DNA from 2 places in the uncultured Azonexus sp. genome. Region 1 is predicted to be linked to the other one. Evidence: predicted binding sites of a transcription regulator. Region 1 holds the regulator's gene; the other holds the start of a gene.

What was found. The regulator LexA, encoded in region 1, represses DNA repair genes until DNA is damaged. The targets are predictions, from matches to a motif close to ACTGTATNTANATACAGT.
Region 2: a site for LexA is predicted at 4,968-4,985, ahead of recA (recombinase RecA). Genes of this name have one in related genera too.

The regions. Positions count from the first base shown of each region.
Region 1 is NZ_CALJNI010000011.1:86,465-93,323, reverse strand. It holds gene Q0799_RS08930 (electron transfer flavoprotein-ubiquinone oxidoreductase) at 1-431, opposite strand, end outside; gene Q0799_RS08925 (thioesterase family protein) at 520-924, shown strand; gene dgt (dGTP triphosphohydrolase) at 936-2,312, shown strand; gene Q0799_RS08915 (hypothetical protein) at 2,313-2,618, opposite strand; gene lexA (transcriptional repressor LexA) at 2,746-3,351, shown strand; gene imuA (translesion DNA synthesis-associated protein ImuA) at 3,348-4,061, shown strand; gene Q0799_RS08900 (DNA polymerase Y family protein) at 3,994-5,433, shown strand; glycine riboswitch at 5,470-5,564, shown strand; gene Q0799_RS08895 (trimeric intracellular cation channel family protein) at 5,787-6,401, shown strand; gene Q0799_RS08890 (error-prone DNA polymerase) at 6,460-6,859, shown strand, end outside.
Region 2 is NZ_CALJNI010000004.1:71,120-77,978, reverse strand. It holds gene hprK (HPr(Ser) kinase/phosphatase) at 1-271, opposite strand, end outside; gene ptsN (PTS IIA-like nitrogen regulatory protein PtsN) at 280-729, opposite strand; gene raiA (ribosome-associated translation inhibitor RaiA) at 781-1,104, opposite strand; gene Q0799_RS02990 (RNA polymerase factor sigma-54) at 1,119-2,573, opposite strand; gene lptB (LPS export ABC transporter ATP-binding protein) at 2,598-3,332, opposite strand; gene recX (recombination regulator RecX) at 3,329-3,763, opposite strand; gene recA (recombinase RecA) at 3,756-4,778, opposite strand; gene Q0799_RS02970 (hypothetical protein) at 4,991-5,194, shown strand; gene Q0799_RS02965 (pseudouridine synthase) at 5,195-5,875, shown strand; gene Q0799_RS02960 (sodium:solute symporter family protein) at 5,918-6,859, shown strand, end outside.

The DNA.
Region 1 (6,859 bases):
AGCACTTCGCTGCCGGCAAAGCCGGGGTAGATCTCGACACCGAGCGCTTCGGCCTGTTCGCCCAGCCAGCGGCAGACGTTGCCGAGCGAGATGACGTAATTGCCCTCGTTGTGAAAGCAGCCAGGGAGCAGGGCGTTGGGTACCTGCGTGGCGCCGGTTTCCGAGAGGATCAGGAAGCGATCTTCGCTGACCGGGGCGTTGAGCGGCGCACCGGTCGTTTTCCAGTCGGGCAGCAGTTCGTCGAGGGCGCGAGGGTCCATGACCGCGCCGGAGAGGATGTGGGCACCGATCTCGGCGCCTTTCTCGATCAGGCAGACCGAGATGTCCTGATTGTTTGCCGCCGCCAGTTGCTTCAGGCGGATGGCAGCGGCCAGGCCGGCGGGACCACCGCCGACGACGACCGCGTCGAATTCCATGGCTTCGCGTTCCATCATTGTCTCCTCCGTTTGTTGTCGGTGTTTTTTCAATACGGTACAGTATGGAAAACCTTTCTTCAACCCCTTTTCAAACGACCGTTTCATGGACCATCGCAAAAAGCTCATCCACACAACAAGCCTGCCCATTCGCTGGGGCGACATGGATGCCTACGGGCACGTCAACAACACCGTCTATTTCCGCTACATGGAGCAGGCTCGGGTCGAATGGATCGAGGACATGAAGGTCATGGTCCGTCCCGGCGGCGACGGTCCGGTGATCGTCAATGCGGCCTGTACCTTCCTCAAGCCGATGAACTATCCGGGTACCGTCGAGGTGCGCACCTATGTCGGCGCGGTCGGTCGTTCCAGCTGCCAGACCTATGTCGACATGCTGATCGATGGTGAGTTGTACGCCGAGGGCGCGGCCAAGGTGGTGTGGATGAATACGCAGACCGGAAAATCCGTGCCTTTGCCGGATCATGTGCGGGCCTTGCTCGAAGCGGAGTAAACTCGGCGCCCATGGTCAATGACGACGGACGCCACATGGGCAAGAAGAAAATCTGGGAAAAACTGCTCTCCAGCGAGCGCCTGGGCGCCGGCAAGGCGCCGGGCACGGCGGAGCGCACCGCCTTCCAGCAGGATTACGACCGCATCGTGTTCACCTCGGCCTTTCGCCGGCTGAAGGACAAGACCCAGGTTTTTCCGCTGTCGAAGAGCGATTACGTGCGCACCCGCCTGACGCACAGCCTGGAGGCCAGTTGTGTCGGCCGCTCGCTGGGTGCCGTGGTCGGCCGCGAGATCATCGCCCGGCATGGGTTGAAGGATGTCGAATCGGGCGATTTCGGCGCCATCGTCGCCGCCGCCTGCCTGGCGCACGACATCGGCAACCCGCCGTTCGGTCACGCCGGCGAGGATGCGATCCGCGAATGGTTCCGCATTTCCGGCCTGCTCGAACGCCATGATTTCACCGCCGCACAACGTGCCGATTTCGAGCGCTACGAGGGCAACGCGCAGGGCTTCCGCATCGTTTCCCGCCTGCAGAGCCCGGCCAATCCCGGCGGCCTGCAACTGACCAGCGCGGTGCTGGCCACCTTCACCAAATATCCCCGGCCTTCGCATGTGGCCGGCGAACTGGACGGTAAAAGCGGCAAGAAATTCGGCTTCTTCCAGCAGGACGCCGACAACTTCGCCCGTGTCGCCGCTTCCACCGGCCTGGTCGAGCGCATTCTCGGCACCGCCTGGCGTCGCCATCCGCTGGCCTTTCTGGTCGAGGTGGCCGACGATACCTGCTACCTGATCGTCGATCTCGAAGATGCCGCCCGGCTCGGCTTCGTGCCGTACAAGGACGCCGAATGCCTGCTTGCCGACCTGGCCGGCAACACGATCAACGGTGGCCGGCTCGACCGCCTGCACGACCCCAAGGAAAGGCTGGAATACCTGCGCGCCAAGGCCATCGGTCGGCTGCTGGAAAGCGCGGCGGCGGTCTTCCTGGAAAATGAGGCGGCCATCCTCGACGGCAGTTTCGACGAGGAGCTGCTCGACCAGTCGCCGGTCGGCGTGCCGCTGCAGGCGGTGTTGCGCGTGGCCAAGGAAACCATCTATACGGCGCGGCCGGCGCTGGAGATCGAAACCGCCGGTTTCGAGGTGCTCGGTGCCTTGCTGGCGCTCTATACCAACGCCGTCGAGGCGGCTGCGGAAGTGCCGGGAACCCGGATGACGACGCGCGAGCGCATGCTGCTCCGGCTGTTGCCGACGCAATTCCTCGGCCACGATGGCAAGCCGGATGCCGATCCCTACGTGCGTCTACTGCAGGTGGCCGATTTCGTCGCCGGCATGACCGACTCCTACGCGGTCGACATGTATCGCAAGCTCAAGGGTGTCGACCTGCCGACCTGATTACTCGAAGATCTTCAGAAATTCGCTCCGCGCCTTTGCCAGCTCGGCCTGCGCGGCAGTGTCGCAGAGCCGTTCGCTGGTCCGGTAGAAACGGTCGAAAGCGGCGAGCACCGCCGCCTTGTTGACCCGGTCACGGCCGGCTGTCTTGTTTCCCGACGCCGGCTGATCGAGCGGCGTGAGTACGGCATAGCGGGGAATGATCTGCTGCCCGCCCTGATCCGACGAGGCGGTCAGCGGGCCGGTCTTGACGAAGATTTTGCCGTCGTATTCGAAGCGGTCACCAATGGCGAGATGCTGGAGTTTCATGCGCGGTCCTGGGGCGGGGCGAGTCGGGGCGTGCGCGGATATTAGCCGATTTTTCCGGCAATCTCCGCTTGCCAAAATCTGCTTACTGTACAAAAATACAGGCAATGCATTTTGCCGGAGCCCCGTCATGAAACTCACCCCGCGTCAGCAGGAAATCCTCGATTTCATCAAGAACACCGTCGAGGTGCTCGGGGCGCCGCCGACCCGCGCCGAAATCGCCACCGCTTTCGGCTTCGCCTCGGCCAACGCTGCCGAAGACCACCTCAAGGCGCTGGCCAAGAAGGGTGCGATCAACCTCGAACCTGGCTCGGCGCGCGGCATCCGCCTGGTCGAGCAACTCGGTCTGCCGCTGATCGGCAGTGTCGCCGCCGGTTCGCCCATCCTCGCCGTCGAGAACGTGCAGGGGCGCTATAACTTCGATGCCGGCCTGTTCAATCCGCGTGCCGATTTCCTGTTGAAGGTGCGCGGCCTGTCGATGATCGATGCTGGCATCTTCGACGGTGACCTGATCGCCGTGCATAAGACGAATCAGGCGCGCGACGGCGAGATCGTTGTCGCCCGCATCGACGAGGAAGTCACCGTCAAGCGCCTGGAACGCGGCAAGAACCAGATCCGCCTGATCGCCGAAAACCCGGATTTCGAGCCCATCGTGATCAACCCGGGCGAAGTCGAATTCGCCATCGAGGGCGTCGCTGTCGGCTTGATCCGCGGAGCCATTTCGAAACTCTCATGAGCGCGCAGCCGTCGCCGGTGAGTTTGGCGGCGGTCCTGGCGCGCGGCGACATCTGGCGCGGCGATGCCTTGCCCGGCCTGCCGGCCGGCACCATCGCCAGCGGTTACGCCGAACTCGACGCCGAACTGCCGGGCGGCGGCTGGCCGCGCGGAAATCTCACCGAAATTCTCGTGGATCGCAGCGGCATCGGCGAAATCAGCCTGCTGCTGCCAGCGCTGGCCCGGCTCTCGGGCGAGGGTGGTCGCCTGGCGCTGGTCGCACCGCCCTGGCTGCCGCATGCGCCGGCTTGGGCAGCGGCCGGCGTGGCGCCGGAGCGTCTGCTGGTGATCCGGCCCGGTAAGCAGCTGGCCTGGTGTGTCGAACAATTACTCAGATGCGGCGGCTTCGCCGGCCTGCTTGCCTGGCCGGACGCCGGCATCGATGCCCGGGCGCTGCGCCGCCTGCAGGTGGCGGCTGAGGGGCAGTCGGTTTTTGCCGTTTTGTGGCGGTCGACCGTGGACGCCGCAATCCCGTCGCCGGCACCTTTGCGTCTGACGCTGGCCGCCGGTGCCGACCGGCTGGCGCTGCGCATCCTCAAGCGGCGCGGTCGGCCGGCGTCGCGTCTGTTGCAGGTCGAGATCCCCAGACCGGGAAGGAAAACACGTGTTGTGGCTGGCCCTGCATTTTCCGCAGCTGACGCTGGAAGCCCTGCCGCTGCGGCAGTCGCCTAGCGTCGTCACGGCGCGCGGCCGGGTTCTGGCCGCCGATCCGGTTGCCGCAGCGGCCGGCATTTTGCCCGGCCACAAGCTGTCGACCGCACTCGGCCTGCTGCCCGGGCTGCGCGCCTGCGAGCGCGATCCGGCGCGCGAAGCCCGGGCGCTCGCCGATCTCGCCTGCTGGTCCGGGCGCTTCACGCCGACCGTCAGCCTGGCGCCGCCGGCCGGGCTGTTGCTCGAAATCGGCGGCTGTCGCCGGCTGTTCGGCGGTATCGAAGCGATTGTCGCGGCCGTGCTTGATGGCTGCCGGATACAGGGTTGGAGTGTGGACTGGGCAGTCGCACCGACGCCGCTCGGCGCCCGCTGGTTGGCGCGTGCCGGCGCGGCGGCCAGCTACGAGAGCCTGGTCGCGCTGCAGGCGGCGCTGGACGATTTGCCGTGTGCCGTGCCCGACTGGCCGGCCGAGGTTGTCGCCCGGCTCGACGCCTTCGGCCTGCGTCGTCTCGGCGAACTGAGCGCGCAGCCGGCTGGTGGCCTGCGCCGGCGCATCGGCAACGGCCCGGTCGACGACCTGCTGCGCGCCCGCGGCGAACTGCCCGATCCGCAGCGCGCCTTCGACTTTCCCGAGCGTTTCGCCGCCGGGCTGGAACTGCCGTCGCGCGTCGAATTCGCCGAAGGCCTGGCCTTCGCCGCGCAGCGTCTGTTTGCCGCGCTGGCCGGGTGGCTGCAGGTGCGCCAGTCGCTGCTGCGCGTCGGCATGCTGCAGCTGACCCACGACGACGGCTCGACCAGCACGCTGCCGCTGCGTTTCGGCGAGCCCTGCGCCGACGAAGGCCGCTTCATGCGCCTGTTGCGCGAGCATCTCGGTCGCCTGCAACTGGCGGCGCCGGTCGAGGCGCTGCATCTGACGGCCGACGAGTTCGTCGCCCGGCCCGACGCCAGCGCTGGCCTGTTCGACCAGGCGGTGCTGGGCGAGGGTGTTGCCGCCTGCATCGAACGCCTGCGCGCCCGGCTCGGCGACGACGCCGTGCGCAGCCTGGCGCTGCATGCCGACCATCGCCCGGAATGCGCCAGCCGTAGCGACGACCCGGCCGGCATTCTTGCCGCAAAAACCACGTCGACCGCAACATTCGGCAAGCCGCGCCCGCTCTGGCTGCTGCCGGCACCGCAGCCGCTGGCCGAACGTGTCGACGGCCCACACTGGCACGGTCCGCTGCAACTCGTCACCCGCGGCGAACGGCTGGAAAGCGGCTGGTGGGACAGCGGCGAGGCGTCTGCCGTCGGCGACCTGCGCCGCGACTACTTCGTCGCCCGCAACGGCGAAGGGCAGTGGGCGTGGATCTTTCGCGACGCGCAGGGCTGGTTCCTGCACGGCCTGTTCGCCTGAATCGATTGACAGGCGGCCCTGGCGCTGCCGATAATCCGCCGCTCTGCAGGAGAGAGAGTGCTGGTTCGCCAGGCTCCGCCGAAGGCGCAAACTCCCATAATCGCTCAGGCATGCCGAACTGCAGAAATGATTCGCCGGCTGGAGAGTAGTTGCGAGCGTCCCGGCGCTTGGCAACTCACCGAAGGGGCAGGCTCCGAGGAGCCGAAACTCTCAGGTAAAAGGACAGGGGGAGAGGCGTCACGGAAACACCCGTTCAGGGGTTTCCGCTTTCTGACGGAGTCCTTTTGATGTTTGCCTCGCTGTTCGACAGTCTCGCCCACGTTTTTCAACCGCTCGCCACCAAGCAGTTCGATCTGCTGCTGGTCGTCTACCTGGTCGCCATCGCCGCCGAGGCGATGTCCGGCGCGCTGGCCGCCGGCCGCCGCGACATGGATTTCTTCGGCGTCGCCGTGATCGCCTTTGTTACCGCGCTCGGCGGCGGCACGATCCGCGACGTCGTGCTCGGCAACTACCCGATCGGCTGGACCCAGCATCCCGAGTACGTTTATCTGGTCATCCTCGCCGGCCTGGCGACGACGCTGATCGCCCGCTTCATGCACCACATGAAGCGCGTCTTCCTGATGCTCGATGCGCTCGGCCTGGTCGCCTTCTCGCTGATCGGCTGCAACGTCGCGCTGCAACTCGATTACCCGGTGGTGGTCGTGATCATGGCCGGCATGCTCACCGGGATTTCCGGCGGTGTGCTGCGCGACGTGCTGTGCAACCAGGTGCCGGTGGTCTTCTGCCGCGAGCTCTACGCCAGCGTCTCGCTGTTCGTCTGCGTGCTCTTCCTGGTGCTGCGCGGCCTCGGCTGGGACAGCGACCTGATCACCCTGGTCTGCTTCGGCGCCGGTTTCGCCTTCCGCATGCTGGCGCTGCGCTTCGCCTGGAAGCTGCCGACCTTTTCCTATCAGCAGCGCTGGGACTGAAACACGGGCTGGGCTAAAATGACTGTATGAAAATACAGTTGTTTGCCAGAGGCCCGCATTGACCGTCCCGTCTGCGCTCCCCGACTACGCCGAGCTGCACTGCCTGTCCAACTTCAGCTTCCTGCGTGGTGCCTCGCACCCGGAGGAACTGGCGGCGCAGGCAGTGGCGCAGGGTTACGCGGCGCTGGCGCTGACCGACGAGTGCTCGTTGGCCGGCGTGGTGCGCGTGCATCAGGCGTTCCGGGCCCAAGGCGGGGCTACGCGTCTCATCATCGGCAGCGAGATGCGCACGGTCGACGGCCTGAAACTGGTTTTTCTGGCGCAGAACCGCGAGGGTTACGGCAACCTGTCGGCGCTGATCACGCTCGCCCGGCGGCGGGCGGAGAAGGGCGCCTACACGCTGCAGCGCCATGACCTGAACGCCATCTCGCCGAATGGCGCCTTGCCCGATTGCCTGG
Region 2 (6,859 bases), on a different contig from region 1:
CGATCATCGCCGGCGTGCGGGCCGACAGCAGGTCGATGAACATCTGGCCGAAGCGCCGCTCACCGATGCGCATGGCCCAGTCGTATTCGGCCTGCCCCATGACCTGCAGGCGTTCCGGGTGAATGATGTTGATGTGGCCGACGACGTCGGCACCGTAATTGCTGGCGGCCTTGAGCTCAATGCGCCGGTCGTTGCGCTGACCGGCCAGCCAGTTGAACAACAGCTTCTCGCGGTTGTCCTGGTACAACTGCTCCAGGCTGATGTGCCGCACGGCGCCGGTCAGGACTTCTTGAACAGTGCCAGCACCGCTTCGGCGTCCGGGGCGGCCTGCAAGGCTTCGCGGAAGGCGCGGTCGGAAAAGCGCTGAGCCAGTTCGGACAGGATCTGCAGATGCTCTTCGGTCGCCTGTTCCGGTACCAGCAACACGAACAGCAGGGTAACCGGACGGCCGTCCGGCGAATCGAAGGGAATCGGCGTCGCCAGACGGATCAGCGCGCCGGCAGCCTGCTGGAGGCCCTTGATCCGGCCGTGGGGAATGGCCACGCCCTGGCCAAGGCCCGTGGAGCCGAGCTTTTCGCGTGCGAACAGGCTGTCGAAAATCAACGAACGCGACATGTCGAGCCGGCTTTCGAACAGCATGCCGGCCTGTTCAAAAACGCGTTTCTTGCTGCTCGCATCCAGGTCGAGCAGGACCTGATCGGCAGTCAGAATGTTGTCTAGAGGGTTCATGGGAACTTTGCAGCAAAGAAACCGCACCCCTCGGGGTGCGGTCGGTCAGGCTTAGTCGTCGATGTGCATGGACGGCTTTTCGCCACGATGGTGGTCCTGCATCTTCTGCTTGTACTTCTGGACCTGGCGGTCGAGCTTGTCGAACATGGCGTCGATGGCGGCGTAGAGATCGTCCCCGGCTTCTTCGACATGCATGTCCTTGCCCGGAACGTGAACGGTGACTTCGGCCTTCTGCTTCAGCTTTTCAACGGAAAGCACGACGCTGGCGCCGGTAACCTTGTCGAAATGACGGAGTACGGGATCGAGCTTGTTCTCGACGTATTCGCGCAGTGCCGGGGTGACTTCGATATGGTGACCGCTGATTTGCAGATTCATTTTTTCTCCTCTCTCTACAGGGTCTTGCGTAAATTGACCGGCGGGATGTTGAGCGATTCACGGTATTTGGCAACCGTGCGTCGGGCAACGACAATTCCCTGCTGGCCTAGTATTTCGGATAATTGACTATCCGACAAGGGCTTCTTGCCATCTTCCGCCGAAATCAATTGCTTGATCAGGGCACGAATGGCCGTGGCAGAACAGGCACCACCGGTGTCGGTGGACACATGGCTGCCGAAGAAGTATTTCAGTTCGAAGATGCCGCGCGGCGTGGCCATGTATTTCTGGCTGGTGACGCGGGAAATCGTCGATTCGTGCAGGCCGAGCAGGTCGGCAATCTCGCGCAGCACCAGTGGCCGCATCGCCACTTCGCCATGTTCGAAAAACTGGCGCTGGCGGTCCACGATGGCCTGGGTGACGCGGTGGATGGTATCGAAACGCTGCTGGATGTTCTTGATCAGCCAGCGGGCTTCCTGCAACTGGCCGCTCAGGTTGCCGTTACCACGGCGCTGGCGGGCGAGGATGTCGGCGTACAGGCGGTTGACGCGCAGGCGCGGGTAGGCGTCCGGGTTGATGTAGGCCGTCCATTTACCCTTGAGCTTCTTCACGATCACGTCGGGCGTGATGTAGCGCGCTTCGTCCTGCGCGTAACCGGCGGCCGGCCGCGGATTGAGGCTGGTGATCAGCTCGTGCGCGCCACGCAGGATCTCGTCGTCGCAACCGGTCAGGCGACGGATCTTGACGAAATCGCGGGCAGCCAGCAATTCCAGGTGCTTGTCGGCAATGGTCAGGGCCAGCGTGCGCTCGGCGCAATCCTCTTCGGCCTGCAACTGCAACAGCAGGCATTCGCGCAGGTCGCGCGCACCGATCCCGGTCGGATCGAAATTCTGGATATGGCGCAGGGCGATTTCGAGTTCCTCGAGTTCGACTTCGTACTCGGGCGGCAGGGTTTCCAGCAGCTCTTCCAGCGGCGTGGCGAGATAGCCGTCGTCGCTGAGCGCTTCGATCAGGAAGCGGACCAGGCTGCGATCGCGATCGCTCAACTGGGTCATGCCCAACTGCCAGCCCAGGTGCTCGCGCAGGCTGACGCTGGAAGCGTGGGCATCCTGCGGATCGTTGTCGTCTTCCTCGTCGCGGCCGGCGCCGGTGAAGGTGCCGGCATCGCTGGACCAGCGATCGTCGTCGACATCGCCAGGCGTCATCGGCGGCTCGCCCTGGGCATCCTCGCGCGATTCGCTCGCCGGCGCAGGTTCGCTGACCGGTTTGTCGGGCGAATCGAACTGCTGGGCACCGGCGAAGGACTCGCCCGGCCCGTCATCGTCGCGCTCGAGCATCGGGTTTTCCAGCAGGTAGCGTTCGATTTCCTGCTGCATCTCGACGGTCGACAACTGCAGCAGCTTGATCGACTGCTGTAATTGCGGCGTCAGGGCCAGATGCTGCGAAAGCTTGAGCTGAAGTGCCGGTTTCATTGATGCAATCTTGGTTTGGCGAGGTCAGAGGCGGAAATGCTCGCCGAGATAAACCTTGCGTACACTCTCATTGTCGACAATTTCCTCCGGACGTCCAGAGGAAAGTACATGACCGGCGTTGATGATCACCGCGTGATCGCAGATGCCGAGCGTCTCGCGCACGTTGTGATCGGTGATCAGGACACCGATGCCGCGTTCCTTGAGGAAGCGGATGATCTTCTGGATTTCCAGCACGGCAATCGGATCGACCCCGGCAAACGGCTCGTCGAGCAGGATGAAGCGCGGATTGGTGGCCAGCGCGCGGGCAATTTCGACACGCCGCCGTTCGCCGCCGGACAGTGCCGCTGCATTCACGTGGCGGACATGGGTGATGTGCAGTTCGTTGAGCAGGCTTTCCAGTCGCTGGCTGCACTCGTCGGGTGAAAGCTTCTGCAGTTCGAGCACGGCGAGGATGTTTTCCTCGACGTTGAGCTTGCGGAACACCGAGGCCTCCTGCGGCAGGTAGGACAGACCGGTACGGGCACGCGAATGCATCGGCTGGTGGGTGAGGCGCTCGTCGTCGATATAGACTTCGCCGCCATCGGCAGCCACCAGGCCGACGATCATGTAGAAACAGGTGGTCTTGCCGGCACCGTTCGGCCCGAGCAGACCGACCACTTCGCCGGAGCGCACCGAGAAGGAGACGTCTTCGACGACGGTGCGCGCCTTGTAACGCTTTTTCAGGTTGTGCGCGGACAGGGTGGCGGTTGGCTGGCTCATTCTTCACTGGCTCCGCGCAGGGTCTGGCGGATCGCTTCTGCAGAAAAGCCGCGATATTGCAGGAAACGCATCTGTTTGGCACGTTCTTCTGCAGATTGGGGGGGCTGCCCGAACTTTTTCGCCCAGATCGCCCGGCAGCGCTCGCCCTCGTCGCCGGCCTCGGGCAGGGCGGCTTCGATGTCGCCATCGCTGACGCCCTTTTGCCGCAATTCCTGGCGCAGGCGGCCGTTGCCGTAGCGATTGGCGCGCGCCGAAACGCGCTGGCTGGCATAACGGGTATCCGACAGCAGGTGCTCGGCCTGCAAGGCATCGAGCACCGCCGTCAGGGCTTCTTCACTGTCGGCATGCGCCGCGAGTTTGGCATGCAGTTCGGCCCGGCTGTGATCCCGCCGGGTCAGGCACTGCAAGGCACGCACCCGCAGATCAGCCATTGGCGGCCTTGCTCGGTTTGATCACGGTGGTGCTCGCCGCCTCGCGGATGCCGGCTTCGATTTCCTGGGCAATTTCCGGGTGCGACTTGAGGAACTCGCGGGCGTTGTCCTTGCCCTGGCCGATCTTCTCGCCCTTGTACGAATACCAGGCACCGGATTTGTCGACCAGCTTGTGAGCGACGCCCATTTCGACGATCTCGCCCTCGCGGGAAATCCCCTCGCCGTAGAGGATGTCGAAGATGGCCTCGCGGAACGGCGGCGACACCTTGTTCTTGACCACCTTGACGCGGGTTTCGCTGCCGACCACCTCGTCGCCCTTCTTGATCCCGCCGATGCGGCGGATGTCGAGACGGACCGAAGCGTAGAACTTGAGCGCGTTGCCGCCGGTGGTGGTTTCCGGCGAGCCGAACATGACACCGATCTTCATCCGGATCTGGTTGATGAAGATGACCAGCGTGTTGGTCTTCTTGATGTTGGCGGTCAGCTTGCGCAGCGCCTGCGACATCAGGCGGGCGTGCAGGCCGACCATCTGGTCGCCCATCTCGCCCTCGATTTCGGCACGCGGGGTGAGGGCGGCCACGGAGTCGACGACGATGATGTCGACCGAGCCGGAACGGACCAGCATGTCGGCGATTTCCAGCGCCTGTTCGCCGGTATCGGGCTGCGAGATCAGCAGCTCGCCGACATTGACGCCGAGTTTCTGGGCATATTGCGGATCGAGCGCATGTTCGGCATCGATGAAGGCAGCGGTACCGCCAAGCTTCTGCATCTCGGCGACGACCTGCAGACAGAGCGTGGTCTTGCCCGACGATTCCGGACCGTAGATCTCGACCACCCGGCCGCGCGGCAGGCCGCCGACGCCGAGTGCGATGTCGAGGCCGAGCGAGCCGGTCGACACGACCTGGATGCCCTCGTCGATTTCGGCATCGCCCATCTTCATGATGGAACCCTTGCCGAACTGCTTTTCGATCTGTTGCAGCGCTGCGGCGAGCGCCTTTGCCTTGTTGTCGTCCATGTTCTTACCTCGAAACGTTATGTGGATTATGGCACAGGGCCATGGATGGAACAAAAATTGCTCAATGACTGCATCGAAAGCCGTTTTGCCGAAATGACAATGGCAAATACGGATTTTAGGGAAGATGGCGGCAGGCGCGGTATATTCTTCGCCCCTTGCCTGCGCCGCTAAAACCATCACCGGCCAAACACTGTACAACTATACAGTATTCAATGAAAAAACCATTGCTCCTTTCGTATGCGCTCGCCGGCCTGCTACTGGCCACCGGCACCCAGGCCGCACCGGCGCCCTGGCACTGGTGGGTCAGCAAGGCGGACGGTGCGCGCATCTGCATGCAGACCCCGCCGGGCGAAGGCTGGGCCTACAGCCGCGGCCCCTACCGCGATGCCCGGTGCACGCTGCCGGCCCGTCGCTGAATGAGCGTCTATCTGCCGCCGACCGATGCGCTGACGATCATCCATGTCGATGACGGACTGGTGGTCGTGGGCAAGCCGTCCGGGCTGCTTTCCGTCCCCGGCCGCGGCGAGGACAAGCAGGATTGCGTGATCAGCCGCCTGCTGCGCGATTTCCCGGAAGCGATGATCGCCCACCGACTCGACATGTCGACCTCGGGACTGCTCGTCGTGGCGCGGGGCGAAGCGATGCAGAAGGCGATGTACAAACTGTTCCGCGACCGCGCCGTGGACAAGCGCTATCTGGCCACGGTCGCCGGCGTGGTCGAAGCGGATGCCGGCGAGATCGACCTGCCGCTGATCTGCGACTGGCCGAACCGCCCCCGGCAGATGGTCAGCCACGAACTGGGCAAGCCTTCGCTGACCCGCTTCCGCGTCATCGAACGCTGCACGGCTGAACAACTGACGCGGATCGAACTGGAACCAGTGACCGGCCGTTCGCACCAGTTGCGGGTCCATCTGGCCGCGCTCGGCCACCCCATACTGGGCGACGAACTCTACGCCGGGGCTGCCGCCGAACGGGCGCCGCGCCTGCTGTTGCATGCGGCAGAAATTGCCTTCGTCCATCCGCAAAGCGGCAAGCCGGTGAAATTTGTCAGTCCGGCACCTTTTTTTCCCATCGCCAAAGCCGCAATAACCTTATAATCCCTCGCGTTTTCAACCCCTTGCCGCAGTCGACCCCACGCCATGCTGATCTGGTTCGTCGTCATCTATCTCGTCATTTCCATCGGCATCGGCCTGTACGCCGCCACCCGCGTCCATAGCGCCCGCGACTACATCGTCGCCGGCCGCAACCTGCCTTTCCCCTTCATCCTGGCAATGGTCTTCGCCACCTGGTTCGGCGCCGAAACCGTACTCGGCATTTCCGCCACCTTCATCGACGAAGGCTTTCGCGGGCTGATTTCCGACCCGCTCGGCGCCTCGGTCTGCCTGGTGCTGTTCGGCCTGGTCTTCGCCCGCCCGCTGTACCGCCTGAACCTGCTGACGCTGGGCGACTTCTTCCGGGTCCGTTACAACCGCCATACCGAAGTCGCACTGTCCACCGCCATCATCGTTTCCTACCTCGGCTGGGTCGGCGCCCAGATGGCCGCGCTCGGCCTGGTCTTCAACGTCCTCTCCGACGGCGCCATCGCGGTCAACCACGGCATCCTCATCGGCGCCGGCGTGGTCCTCGTCTACACCCTGTTCGGCGGCATGTGGTCGGTGGCGATGACCACCTTCGTCCAGATGATCGTCATCGTCCTCGGACTGATCTACGTGACCTGGCTGGCCGGCGACATGGCCGGCGGCTTCTCGACCGTGCTCGACAAGGCGGCCGCCGAAGGCAAGCTCAACTTCCTGCCGACCGCCGACCTGATCGACATCCTCTCGTGGATTGCCGCCTTGCTGACCATGGCCCTGGGGTCGATCCCGCAACAGGACGTTTTCCAGCGAGTGAATGCCTCGAAAAACGAATGGGTCGCCGTCTGGGGCACGACCATCGGCGGCGTCTGCTATTTCTTCTTCGCCGCGGTGCCGCTGTTCCTCGCCTATTCGGCGACGATCATCGACCCGGCCATGGTCGAGCGTTTCATGGCCGAGGATTCGCAACTGATCCTGCCGCAACTGATCGTCGATTACATGCCGATG